One region of the Lutispora sp. QWL-02 genome, then DNA from elsewhere that is predicted to be linked to it. Evidence: riboswitches for the same ligand, from Rfam matches in the RefSeq annotation. Region 1 holds a riboswitch; each other region holds the start of a gene.

Region 1 (4,611 bases):
CTCATGACGGAGCTCTAATTCCATAGATTTAAATGTCTTTTGGGTTTCGTTGAACTGGAAGGTATATCCGTATCCATTAAAACCTACATCAGGATCCAGGGAATTATAAACGTCTGTATGATATTCCTCTCTGGCTTTCAACGAGAAGTTCTGACCGCTATATAATGCAGCATATTGTGTCGGATTCTCTTCACCTGGCAGAGGCTCTTCTACCTGCATTGCATGTATAGTGAAGTCGGCCTTCAATCCTAGCTTCTGGAATTCGTTGCCTGCACTCTTATGAAGGGCTACTGCAAATTCAACCTTTCTATTATCTCCTTGATTCATAAAAATAAAGGGATCAAAATATCCTCCGTTGTCATATATCATTTTGTAGAGGCTCCCTACATAGAGGATATCATCTTCAACGCCATCATAAGCCTTTGCGGTTACAGCTACATACAGTTTTTTCAAGAAATCATTGAATAACGCATCGCTAACCGGCTCTCCCGTCAGGTTATTCTGTCTTACATTTTCTACTGTCAATCTATAAACCTTTGAGGACAATGAACCTTTATTTATCAGGTCAAAATATCCTTTTTCGGGATCATAGGCATATTGCGGCGGCTCGTTTCTGTCATTTTCAGCTTCGTAATTAAAGGATGGCTGCAAATTCTGTATTGTAAAGTTTGCTATAGTGCCTTCTCCACCACCGGCTTCTATCTCCAATGTGCCTGCTTGGAACGCTGCTGTGCTGGCTGCCTGGCTGGTAAACCATGCCATGGTGCCGACCCCAGCTAAGCTAAAGAGTATAGTTACGGCTATCATCATAGCGAGAAATTTCTTTTTCATTCAATCTCCTCCTATTTACTTTTTAGCAAGCTGCACAATTAATTAGCTGGGGTATATTGCTGAGTCCATCCTGGATTTTCGGTCTGGGTTGCATCAAAAGTAAAGTTTAGTGTGCCTGCTTTACCTTGATAGCTATTGTCTGCTCCTTCAGGAAGTCTGTAACTCATAACTAAATCTGTTTCTCCTGCGGCTGCTAAAGGTGTATTGAATTCTACAGGCTGGAATGCTCCAACATTGACCCACTCACCGTCATTTATTTTAATCTGAAGGGGATGATTGCCGCTGAACAGCCCCGTATCATTGGATGTTGTCATGCTTACCCTAAACTTCAAAGGCAATGTGCCAGTATTGCTAATTTTTATGGTATTGGAATCGGACCAAACTGGATATATATTAGAAATATCTTTGCTAAACTGAACTGTTTCATTAGCCTTAATCTCCAATGTACCTGCCGTAAACACATTATCTGCACTTGTTGCCTGGCTTGTGAACCACGCGAAGGATCCTGCACCTATACCAAAGGCCAGCATTGCTATCAATACTAAACTGATTATCGCTTTCTTTTTCATTTTTTCTTCCTCCCAATTTTTAAATTATTTTTTTTGATACCGAAACCTAAGCCCTGTCATCCTCCATCTTTAACGAAAAAATTCATTGTTATCCAAATTACTCCTTTCCCATGTATTTTTCATATCCTTAACGGGCATATATGTTGATAAAGGGCTAGCCCCTTATATCCTCAGCTTTTTCTTCTTTCTTACTCTTTTCTTCTTCATCCATCTCTTTTAGAAAATTCTTTATCTCTCCTCCAGCCAGCACCCCTACGGGTACCAATATAAAAAGCACCATGCCGATGGGAGTCTGGATGAATTTGGTCACATATCCCCCTTTGGGTATCCTGAAAATGTATTTGCCTACGATGTTTTCGCTATTGGCCTTAAGGTCTAAATCCTCTACGTTATTAGCATCTCCTTTGGTGACAAAGCTTCCGTCCGGATTTTTATCTGTTATCCTGTGAGTCACCAATGTGTTTCCGGAGGCTCTAAAGGTTATGATATCCCCTTTATCCAGTTCCTCCATCTTTACAGCCTTTGTTATTATCATATCTCCCGGCTTAATAGCAGGGCTCATGCTGCCCGTCAGAACATACATAAATTTGAAGCTTCCGATACCGGGAACATGCTTTGGATCTGATTTCGCTTTGAAAGAGGAAAAAATAAAAAGTGCAAGGCACAAAACCAAGGCTGCACAGACCACATCAAAGAATATTTTGATATACTTTTTTATCAATCGTTCCTTCCCCCCGTATCCCTCTGATTTTTTTAGTTAAATATATGGACATGAATAAGGTTTTATTCCTATATACATAGGAATTTTTTACTATATTTGCAGCTATAGTATTGACTTTTCCATCTTTTTTATTCCTTAGAATTTTATTCTATGGAAATATTTTATGCATTTGCTCCAAATAAATGATAAGCGCCATCGAAGGAGAAAAATAATTATTTTAAAGCCATGCCTGGCACACATAGAAAAACCCACCTACATTTGTAAGTAGATGGGTCGGTTGCACCATTGGCTAAATACACTCCAGGTGCCCATTTAGAAAGTGTATCTCATTGCCTCCCATATAGTATAAAGGACTTATTTTCTACAGGACTATATTACTATAGGTGGGAAGGCAAATTTTGTTATATTCAGTTGTCGTTTTATATTTTTTTTAAAACAATGTTTTATTGGTTCTTTGCTTTTTCTTCCGATTATACCTTTTTTTTCATTCCTTTGCTGCCGCTCAGGGCGGCGGACCGGATCAGTTCAAGCCCTTCATGCTCAGGCTTATCCGGCTTCTTTCCAGATCCACCTCCAGCACCTTGACCTTTACAATGTCCCCAACCTGTACAACTTCCATGGGACGCCTAACAAATTTATCTGCCAGCTCCGATATATGGACCAGACCGTCCTGATGGACGCCAATATCCACAAAGGCTCCAAAATCTATTACATTCCTCACGGTCCCTGTAAGTATCATGCCCGGCTTCAGGTCCTTCATTTCCAGCACATCGGTATGAAAAATGGGCTTAGGCATCTCATCTCTTGGGTCTCTGCCCGGCTTCTGCAGTTCCTTTATTATATCCCTCAATGTAGGCACTCCTACACCTATCTCCTCCGAAAGCTTTTCAACATTAAGGCCGTTGACCTGCTGCAGGACTTCTGCCAGTAATTTGGGCTCGCTTTTATCACATCCCAGCTTTTCAAGCAGTATCGTAGCTGCTTCATAGGATTCAGGATGCACTGCCGTATTATCCAGTATGTTTTGGGATTCGGGTATCCTCAGGAAGCCCGCGCACTGTTCGAAGGCCTTTTCTCCAAGCTTTTTCACCTTCAAAAGCTCCTTTCGGCTCTTGAACTTGCCGACTTCTTCCCTATAGGCCACCAAATTTTTTGCCACTGCAGAGTTTATGCCGGATACATATTGCAGAAGAGACGGAGTGGCAGTATTCAGATCTACCCCGACAGAGTTCACGCAGTCCTCCACCACAGCGTTTAAGGCTCCCGATAAATTTTTCTGAGACACATCATGCTGATATTGGCCTACTCCTATGGATTTCGGATCTATTTTGACCAGCTCCGCCAGAGGATCCTGGAGCCTTCTTCCTATAGATATGGCACCCCTTAAAGAAACATTTACATCCGGATATTCCTTTGCCGCCAGCTCAGATGCGGAGTACACCGAAGCTCCTGCTTCATTGACCACAATATAGTGCAGTGGCTTATCCGTTTCCTTTATGATCTCTGCGCATATTTTTTCAGATTCTCTTGAAGCCGTACCATTTCCCAGAGAAATTATCTCTACATTATGCTTTTTGATAAGCTTTTTCAATTCCTCTTTGGCTTCCTCCACTTTATTCTGCGGAGGTGTGGCATAAACCGTCGTGGTATCCAAAAGCTTGCCTGTATCGTCCAGTACGGCTATCTTGCAGCCGGTCCTATAGGCAGGGTCAAAGCCCATAACACTCTTTCCCTTTATGGGAGGCTGAAGCAGTAAATTTTTTAAATTGGTTCCAAATACCTTTATTGCTTGCTCCTCAGCTTTTTCTGTGAGCTCATTTCTTATTTCTCTTTCTATAGAAGGAGCAATGAGCCTGTCATAGGAATCCAGCGCCGTATCGCTGAGTATCGTTCCATAGGGGGATCTTTCTATTATTATGCTTGCCTCCAGCTTGGGTATTATTCTGTCTTTAGGTGCGTCGATCTTGACTGAAAGCATCTTCTCCTTTTCTCCTCTGTTTATGGCCAATACTCTATGAGACGGTATTTTCTTTATAGGCTCTGCAAAATCATAATACATCTGGTATTCGGACTTTTCCTCCGTCAAGCCCTTGGTGCTTATGGTGCCGAGATTAAAGGTCAATTCCCTGATAAATTTTCTGTAATCCGCATTGTCCGAGATATCCTCAGCAATTATATCCATAGCTCCTTTTAAAGCATCTTCCCAGGTTTCTACTCCAAGCTCCCGATTTATGTATTGGGATGCGATTTCCTCCAGGCTCTCATTGGATTTTTTCTGCTCCCATAATAGTTGAGCCAGAGGCTCCAGCCCCTTTTCCTTCGCAATGGAAGCCCTGGTCCTCTTTTTGGGCCTATAGGGCCGGTATAAATCCTCCACCTCCTGAAGCACCTTTACCGCTTCTATCTTTGCTTTCAGCTCATCTGTGAGCTTGCCCTGCTCGTCTATGAGCCTTATGACTTCAGCCTTTCTGTTCTCCAGATTTCTAAGGT
Region 2 (4,611 bases), 1.6 Mb from region 1:
ATGCCATTGGTGCCCTTTACAAGAAAAGCAAAGCATATGAAAAAACCTATGGCCTGTGAAGCTGCAGTGGCTATAGCTGCGCCATCAGCTCCCAAAGCTGGAAAGCCCAGCTTGCCGAATATCAATACATAATCTCCTACTATGTTTATCGCATTGGCTATCATGGCAGAAATCATCGGTACCACCGTATTGCCCGCAGCCCGTAAAATAGAGCTTGATATGATCAAAGGTATTACAAAAAACGTGCCTGTAAAGACGATCCTTGAATAAGCACTGCCTATCCTGATCACTTCAGGATCTTTGACTATGGCAGTGAATATTGACCTGGCAAAAATAATGCCTAAAGTACCCAGTATCAGCGCCACTATTATTCCCAGGCTTATAGCAAGCCCTGCTATGTATTCCGCCCTTTCATTATCCTTTGCCCCTATATTTCTGGCTACAAGTGCTGTAGCGCCTATGCCTATAGCTCCCATGACATTGCCCAGGGTAAACATGATCTGTACCCCTAAGTTTACACCTGCAATATCCGCTGCCGTAAGCCTTCCTACCATTGCGGTATCAGCTGTCCAGACAAGCGTATGAGCCATCATCTCTGCGATTGCAGGCAATGCCAAAGCAAAGATTCTGCTGTCCATTCTTTTATCTATCAAAGCCATATGATCCTCCAAATAATCTTTTTCGCAATATATATTGTACCAAACACTGATAAATACTCCAATAAAAATTTAAGGCTCCTTCAATTTAAAGGAGCCTGTGAATGATTCTCAACAGCTGTTCGCTTTGCCATATAATTGTATATTTCTTTTGCCAGAGCCCTATATGCAGCCTGCACCGATGTTTGGCTGCCTAAGCTCATAACAACCATAATATATGGATTATCCTTCAAATATATTATGCCTGCATCATTATATACGCCGCTGTCATTGGTTCCCGTCTTATGGGCTACCGGAGATTTATATCCGATGCCCTGGGGCAGCCTGTTGCTGTAAATATTGTTTCTCAGGGATTCATCAAAATATTTGCTGTTAGCCTCCCCGAAGGTCTTGCCCTCATAAAGCAGATCCAAGATATGCCCCAGATCCCTTGGCGTGGTCCTGGGTCCTTTGCTGGCGCCGTACCTTTTGATGTTTTCATTATATGACATAGCCGGAGCAGGGCCTATCTCACTATATACATAGGTATTCTTCAGCCCCAGCTCTAAAAAAACTTCATTGAGCTTAACGTTGCCGAAATGCCTCAGCAATGTATTAAAATATCCGTTAACGGAATGAGTTATCATCTTATAGGTGAGCTGCTTCATGTTATACTTGCTTCCTGTAATTTCATCCGTATACTCTTTATCGATATCCAACTCTCCCAAATTATTTAAATAATATACCACTGCCGCCGCTGCCAGCTTGCAGGTTGACGCCGTCTGGAAAAAGCCCTCGCCTTCAAACTTGTCGGATAGCTTGCTGCCGTTGTAATCATATTCATAGCCTGTTTTTAATTCCTTTATATATATGCCTATGGTACCTTTTCCGCCGTTTTTCGCAAAGCTATTCACTTGTTTCTTTACCATGGCATCAATATCATCATAGAAGCGCTTTTCCGCCTCTGCCATCCTTTGCTCTTCTATCTCTGAGTCCTGCCCGTCCTCCTGCCAATCCGGATCACTTATCAACCCCTCGAAGGGCAGCCTATTTTTCTGCACCGCGTCTCCTGTTGTCTCGTCTTGCTGAGCTGATGCATTGGGCTCTGTAAGCCCTTCGCAGCATGGCAAAATAACAGAGGTAAAAGTAAATGATAAAATAAGAATGAAAGTCAAGATTCTTTTATTATTCACGAAACCACCCAGCCTTCCAGAAATTAAGAAGCAACAAAAGTTCTCCTGAATTTTAGATATGCTGTAGGACGGGTGGATATTACATCAAATTGACTGTTTTACCTATCAGTTTTCTACATATGATATATCCAGTTCTATTTTAGCGTTATCGTCTAATATTAAGGGTATGCACACAACCGTTGATTTAGCTGCACTTAATTGCATGTTATCTCCGGTTAAGACTGTGGGAGGCGTTATATCCACATGAATATTTTTTTTCGAAAAAATTGTTGCCGTATTCCCTAATATCATATTGCACAGCTCTGCAATGGCGCTTTTGGACATTTCATCGAGGGTCTGTATAGGCATTCCGCCCATCATTGCAGAAACGATCTTATAAGCTGTTTCATAATCAAAAGATACTACTACATTTCCGCGAATTTTACCTGCCAGGCCTATTATAATCATAACTTTGTCGCCGGTATATGGTGTGGCTTTAACATATAGCTCTCCAATGGCAGGCTCAAATCCAGTGGTTTGCCTTATCACGCTTCGACTTGCTGTGATGAATGGATTTATATATTCAACGTTCATTTACTGGCTCTCCTTTTATATGTAATTTTTGCTGCTTTAAACGGGATATACACCAATCCCGCTTACAAATCAAAAAAACCATAGTACAAATTTACCACGGTTTGAATAAGACAGTACTCCTATTGCAGCCCGACTATCGTAGTGTCCCACATTAGACTCGTAGCTTTGCGTCCCTGACTTTCGACAGGTTTGCCCATTATTGATTATACAAATTATTTTTATATTACCATCTGAAAATTGATATGTCAATATTTATCTTCTTTTCGGCATGCTGCATAACAGGCTATATCGTGAAGTTAGGTTGTCAATCCTTGAGTCGTTTACCTTTACAGGAGAGCTTTATTGAAGAAATGACATAATCCACCAGAGGTTATGGACAGGTCTTTTAAAAAAGTATATAGGTATTTTGAGATGAAGAAACTGTGCCATGAGGAGGAACCTGAGCGTTATATGGATGTCAGGCATGTATGCAAATGTGGTTCTATGCTGTCTTAGCTTTGGTTTCTACCAGTTCTATATCAGCTATGTGAAAATCGGCTCTGTTTGTTACGATCCAATCGAAATACTGATAATAAACCTTGAAACAGCTTCCTTTCTTATAAGGAAATCCATGCTTCTGATACCAATCCGTCTTCAATCTTACCTTGTCCCCATAATTATAGCTGCTGCACTCATATTCTTCGCATTGATCCGGTTTCATTTGATAATCCGCTCCTTTAAAATTATTTTATAACGTGCAAGCTCCAAACCTCATAATATAAAGAAAATAAAGACCTCCTAATCCATAGAAAGATATAGGAGGTTAAGAAACTCTGTATCTAAATGTTTAATATAGTGTCACTGCTCAAAATTAAGGTAATCTGTAAACAGGCATCATAAAATACAGTTTACATAATTGCCCCCTAATCTTAACTCAATTATAGTTTTCACACCCTTCAATGTCAAATGCTTCACCTCAGATGGTAGCAACTGTGAGACTATATAGAAGGCATGAATCGATTTAGATGTGTATCTTTAAGAATACTTCCATTTCTCTCCTTCTACATAGCTTGAACTATATTCATCTTTATTTTTTATATACTACTTCACCATTAATAATTGTATAGGCAACAGTTGCATTCGTATCTACCGCAGGCATCCCCTTAAAAATAACTATGTCTGCATCCTTACCTTCCTCAATAGAACCTACTCTGTCTTCAATGCCCAATATCTTGGCAGGATTGATTGTCAGCATATTGAGCACTCTCTCTATATCTCCGCCAAAACGAATTACTTCACCGGCTTGTATAATGATTACCTCCGGGTTTAATATGGGACCGTCAGTCATTATCGCACAGTTTACTCCTTTTTTGTCCAATTCCACCAGGACTCCTATGTCGATTTTGCCGCACTCCCCCGGCAGTAAAGGTACACCAATAGGTCCATAAATAACTCCTCTGCAGCCCGAGTCGACTATATCATCAATAAAATCACCGGCTCCCCAAGCATGATCAAGGGTAAACTCCACATTAAATTCCTTTGCTATCCTAATAGTTGTAAGCATATCAAACTGCTCGCAATGGACCTTGATGGGTATTTCCCTTCTAAGCACTCTGCAGACATTTTCCAACCCTGTATCATAAGGCACCATGGATGATCCATCATCCTTAGCTCCTGCCCTTTTATCCATGTATTCCTTTCCCTTAATAAGGGTCTCTCTCATAACTTGCGCGATTCCCATTCTGGTCATAGGCACTTGGTTGCGCTTACCATAGACTCCCTTTGGATTACCGCCTAAGGCCATTTTTAAAGCTACAGGGTTTTTTATGCACATATCCTCAATACTGTTGCCATAGGATTTTACTGCACATACTAAGCCGCCCACCACATTGCCGCTTCCCGGAGCAATTGCAGAGGTTGTTATTCCGGCTCTCCTGACTCTCTCAAACATTTTTGAACCGGTATCGATAGAATATATTGATTGGACCTCCGGAGTAGCATTTTTTGTCATCTCATTCAAATCCTGATCGCTCATATCGGTGCCAAAACCACCTATATGGCTGTGGGCATCAATAATTCCCGGTATTACAACCATGCCTTCCGCATCAATCACATTATTGCAGCTGCATTTTAAATTTACACCAACCTCTTTTATCTTTCCATAAGAAATAAGGATATCTCCTTTTTCAATAACTTTTCCGGAACAAGTATATATTTTAGCATTTTTAATC
Region 3 (4,611 bases), 790 kb from region 1:
CTTTCAACGATATAGGAGGACAAGAGATAGCTAAAAATGAGCTGCGGGAAGCCCTTGAATTCATAAAAAGCAATGACAAGCTAAAAGCCTTAGGTATTCGCCCATTAAAGGGTATATTATTGAACGGGCCCCCTGGAACAGGAAAAACTCTATTGGCAAAAGCTGCAGCTCAATACACCAATTCCATATTTTTATCAGCCAGCGGCTCTGAATTTGTAGAAATGTATGTAGGTGTAGGCGCCAAAAGGGTTCGTCAGCTATTCACCCAGGCCAAACAAGCTGCAAAAAGGATGAACAGGCACAGTGCCGTAATCTTCATTGATGAAATCGAGGTGCTGGGCGGAAAAAGAGGACAAAACCACAGCCACCAGGAACACGATCAGACACTCAACGAGCTTTTGGTCCAAATGGACGGAATTTCTTCTGACGATGAGGTAAAAGTCCTTGTGATTGGAGCGACTAATAGGTCGGATATGCTGGATTCGGCGCTCCTGCGCCCCGGAAGATTTGACCGCATTGTAAAGGTTGATTTGCCCGATAAAAAGGGAAGGGCTCATATTTTAAAGCTCCATACAAGGAATAAGCCTTTATCCGCAGAAGTCGAAATAGAGGCTATAGCAAGGGATACCTTCGGGTTCTCCGGAGCCCAGCTGGAAAGCGTAGCCAATGAAGCGGCCATATTGGCAATGCGAGATGAATCAAAAGAAATATCTTCCGTGCATTTTAAAAATGCTATTGAAAAGGTTATGATGGGAGAAAAGCTTGACAGGCTTCCCAGTGTCGATGAGAAGCTTAGAATTGCAATACATGAATCAGGCCATGCTCTGATAGGAGAGCTTTTATTCCCGCATTCCGTAGCCAGTGTGAATGTTGCATCAAGGAGCAATGCTCTTGGTTATGTGCGCAATACACAGGAAGACGATATGTTTCTTTATACCTGTGATTACCTTAATGGCCGCATCGCAGTATCCTTAGCCGGAGCTCTGGCCGAAGAGGTTCTGTTGAGCTCCAGAAGCACAGGAGCGTCAAGCGATTTTCAGAATGCATCGGACCTTGCCCGCCATATAGTATATGGAGGCATGTCTGAATTAGGCATAATATCGGCCGAAGATTTGCCAAAGGAAAAACTTCACAATGCTATTTCATCCATATTGGGAGAGGTAGAAAAAAGCACCCTTTCTCTATTGAATGAAAACATACAAATATTGAAGGATGTATCCAGCGAGTTATTGGATAAAGAAACTCTGTCCGGTGATGAGCTAAGAGCTTTGATCAAAAAAGAAGCCGCATAAAAAATATTGTCATTCTATAGGCTATAAGCCTGAGGATGACAATATTTTTGCTTATTTGCACCATTCCATAGATCTCTCCACAGCCTTTTCCCATCCTATATATTTTTCATTTCTCAGCTCATTACTCATGCATGGTATGAATATCCTATCAAGAAGTCCATTCCTTTTGTATTTCATCCTTGCTGTTCCAAAGACCTGAACCGAGACCCGCCAAATATGAGGCACCCAACGCAGTTGTCTCTATCATTCTTGAATCTATACAATCTCTTTACTGTTTACTATAAGATAAGTAGATATAAAGAATAAAGCAACAAAAATAAAAAATGATGCTGCAATAACTATTCCCAATACTTCTCACCCCTTCCCCGTTATGGCGAAAAATGCCTTTCATAATGCCGACAGCAACGCTTGATTATATGCATATTGAACTAAATAAAGCCGCCAATCATAAGATAGCGACTTTATAAATAACGCATCCACATTATTTAGCACGGCAACTGGCTGGCTTAGTAATCTTCACTGTAGCCCCTATAGCTTTGCGTCGCCACCTTTCGATGGGTTTGCCTTTATCAAGTTTTGTTTAATTGAATTATATTCCTGTATTCAACTCGTGGACATATGTCTAAATATACATTTATTTAGCACTAAAGACCCTGTTTTTTTATATAATTTGCAGGTATTATAGGCTATTATTTATAAGGCTATCAGTATATTTATCCAGATCTAGCACTAAAACAAGCTGCATCGGAATTTTATTTCTCCGCTAATTCTCTGATAGCATTCAGCGTTCTATCTATCTCTTCCATCGTATTGTATGGAGCAAGCCCTACACGCACCAGCCCGCCGCTCTCTCTCAAGCCTAAAACCCTGACCAGTTTTGAAGCATAAAAATCTCCATCCCACACAAATATGCCTCTGTCTGAAAGATATTCGGCTACTTCTCTCGGAGATTTGTTTTTCATGGTAAAGGATACTGTCGAAGTTCTTGGATATCCCTTTGGAGGACCATAAATTCTAACTCCCGGTATTCTTTCCAATCCATCTATAAAATGCTCTGTTATCGGCTGTTCATAAGCTTCCAGAGCCAACATACCGGCGACCACATTTCTTCTTCTGCCTATGAAGCCTTTTAACTCTTTTTCAAATTCACTTCCGTAGGTCTCGCCTATAGAAGCAATAAACTCTATAGCTTCTGCAGCTCCTGCTATTCCTTCGTGATTTAATGTCCCGGTCTCAAATTTATAAGGTGCAAAATCATCCTGTTCTTTAACTTTTATAGTCCTTAGCCCTTCTAATTTCTCCTTTTTGGAATATAGTACCCCAATATGCGGACCGAAGAACTTATATGCAGAACAGAAAAGGAAATCCGTATCCAAGTCTTTAACATCTATAGGGCCGTGAAGAGCATAGTGTACTGCATCCACAATAGTAAGTGCTCCTACTTCATGAGCCATTGAAACCATTGTCTTCACATCGCTGATAGTCCCTACTCCGTTTGAAGCATAGTTGAACGCTGCAACCTTGGTTTTATCATTGAGCTTGCTTTTAAAGTCGTTCATATCAATTATACACTTTTCCAGATCCACCTTGACATTATGTATTATTATACCCCTTTCCTCCTGCATCTCCCAGGGTCCTCTATTGCACTCATGATCTATATCAGTAATAATCACTTCATCCCCGGGCTTAAGATCTCTGGCTATAGCAGAAGCAAGGTTGAAATTTATTGTTGTAGAATTGGCACCAAAGGAAACCTCATCCCAAGAACATCCAATAAAATCTGCAAAAGCTTTTCTGGTTTCCAAAAGCATATTATCTGTCTCAACGCTGGTGGCAAAAACTCCGTGAATATTGCAATTATGCCATGTGAGATAATCTACTACCTTGTCGATGACCCTTTGGGGTACCTGTGTGCCTCCTGGCCCATCCAAATATGCGGCAGGGTATCCGTTTATCTTTCTTTCCATAGCAGGAAATTGTTTTCTCATAGCTTCAACATCGTATTTCATCGCAAATCCCCCTAAATTTTATTTGAATATTCAGCTTTATTATACAATTTATCTCACCTAAAAGCTATAGAAAAAGGACACCCAGTTAACGAACATATCCCAATCCCATTCATAAAATAGTAATATGAATAACTATAAGGAGGTAGCTATGGGTTTAGACAGACAAAATAGGTATAATCGAGCACGTGCGGTAAATTATGCGAAAACTTTTGCCTTATCCCCAAACCCAGGCTTTAAGTATTTTCAAATTTATGAAACCTTGGGCGGGGACTGCACGAATTTTATCTCTCAGTGCCTGCTGGCTGGCGGTGCACCTATGACATATACTACAGAATACGCCTGGTGGTATAATAAGTCAGGTACCTATGATACTAATGATGATAGGTGGTCGGTGCCTTGGGCCGTCGCTCACTCGTTATACTGGACCCTAAAAGTGAATAATAACTCCAATATCGATGCTGCAAAAGGTCTTGAAGTAGGCAGCGCAGCCATGCTTGAGCTGGGGGATTTAATTTTTTTTGAAGATGATAATGGAGTTATATTTCACTCAACTATAGTAACAGGTTATTCACCCATCGACACACTCATATCTCAACATACCTATGAAGCATTGAATATACCCTACATCAGATCATGGGAAGCTAAAAGATATCACTATTTAAAAATAAGGGTATGATCTTATCCTGTTTTAAATAATAATGCTGTCCTCTTTGAAAGCGGACAGCATTATTAAGAATATTTAATCGTTCAGTAGGGATAATAATAATGGTTAATCTTTACTGAAAGAGGTAATAACTGATGACTGATAACATAATATGCCCCATATGCAAGGGCAATAAATTTGCTGCAAAATTCCAAGCTTCTTACGTCTACTCCTATAGTATTGATGCCGATGCTCCCGGCAGCGAAAGTGAGGATGCGTTTCTGCCTTTTTTGTTTGATAATAGAAAGCAAATAGGTTCTGAGGAATATTTAGAATGCCTGCAATGCCAAAACAGGTTCCCATGCCATTTCAATGAGGGCACCAAAGGGGTTTCATTTACAATACTCCAAAAGGCTATCCGCTCTGATCATACGATTGATCCGGAATTTTTAGGATAAGGGTTGATGATTTATATGGAATAAAGGATCAATGATAAAAAAGCAAAGTCTTTTTGTTATATTTAACAGGTTCATCAATAGTTAGTTCTTCATCATTAATTACCTTCAAAGGATTATCATAAAGAAATTTCTCCAGATTTTTCTTACTGGTATACCTGCCTGCAATTTTAAAGGCATGTATTAATGATAAGTTGTATTTACTGCTAGAG

What was found. Region 1 has a riboswitch for cyclic di-GMP ahead of AC4HCY_RS18940 (signal peptidase I). Riboswitches for the same ligand answer to the same signal wherever they lie in the genome.
Region 2: linked by a shared signal. The riboswitch ahead of AC4HCY_RS04850 (chemotaxis protein CheX) and the one ahead of AC4HCY_RS18940 (signal peptidase I) in region 1 are both predicted to bind cyclic di-GMP.
Region 3: linked by a shared signal. The riboswitch ahead of AC4HCY_RS15095 (glycerol kinase) and the one ahead of AC4HCY_RS18940 (signal peptidase I) in region 1 are both predicted to bind cyclic di-GMP.

What each region holds. Positions count from the first base shown of each region.
Region 1 covers NZ_CM177762.1:3,968,028-3,972,638, forward strand. Annotated here, with positions in the region: gene AC4HCY_RS18930 (TasA family protein) at 1-831, opposite strand, end outside; gene AC4HCY_RS18935 (TasA family protein) at 870-1,400, opposite strand; gene AC4HCY_RS18940 (signal peptidase I) at 1,555-2,121, opposite strand; cyclic di-GMP riboswitch class II at 2,384-2,467, opposite strand; gene AC4HCY_RS18945 (Tex family protein) at 2,642-4,611, opposite strand, start outside.
Region 2 covers NZ_CM177762.1:1,103,580-1,108,190, reverse strand. Annotated here, with positions in the region: gene AC4HCY_RS04860 (MATE family efflux transporter) at 1-659, opposite strand, end outside; gene AC4HCY_RS04855 (serine hydrolase) at 740-1,828, opposite strand; gene AC4HCY_RS04850 (chemotaxis protein CheX) at 1,934-2,401, opposite strand; cyclic di-GMP riboswitch class I at 2,522-2,605, opposite strand; gene AC4HCY_RS04845 (hypothetical protein) at 2,883-3,101, opposite strand; gene AC4HCY_RS04840 (amidohydrolase family protein) at 3,468-4,611, opposite strand, start outside; gene AC4HCY_RS04835 (amidohydrolase family protein) at 4,610-4,611, opposite strand, start outside.
Region 3 covers NZ_CM177762.1:3,181,672-3,186,282, forward strand. Annotated here, with positions in the region: gene AC4HCY_RS15090 (AAA family ATPase) at 1-1,292, shown strand, start outside; partial or broken gene AC4HCY_RS15095 (glycerol kinase) at 1,344-1,542, opposite strand; cyclic di-GMP riboswitch class I at 1,782-1,867, opposite strand; gene AC4HCY_RS15100 (cysteine desulfurase-like protein) at 2,045-3,301, opposite strand; gene AC4HCY_RS15105 (amidase domain-containing protein) at 3,450-3,977, shown strand; gene AC4HCY_RS15110 (hypothetical protein) at 4,100-4,402, shown strand; gene AC4HCY_RS15115 (tyrosine-protein phosphatase) at 4,431-4,611, opposite strand, start outside.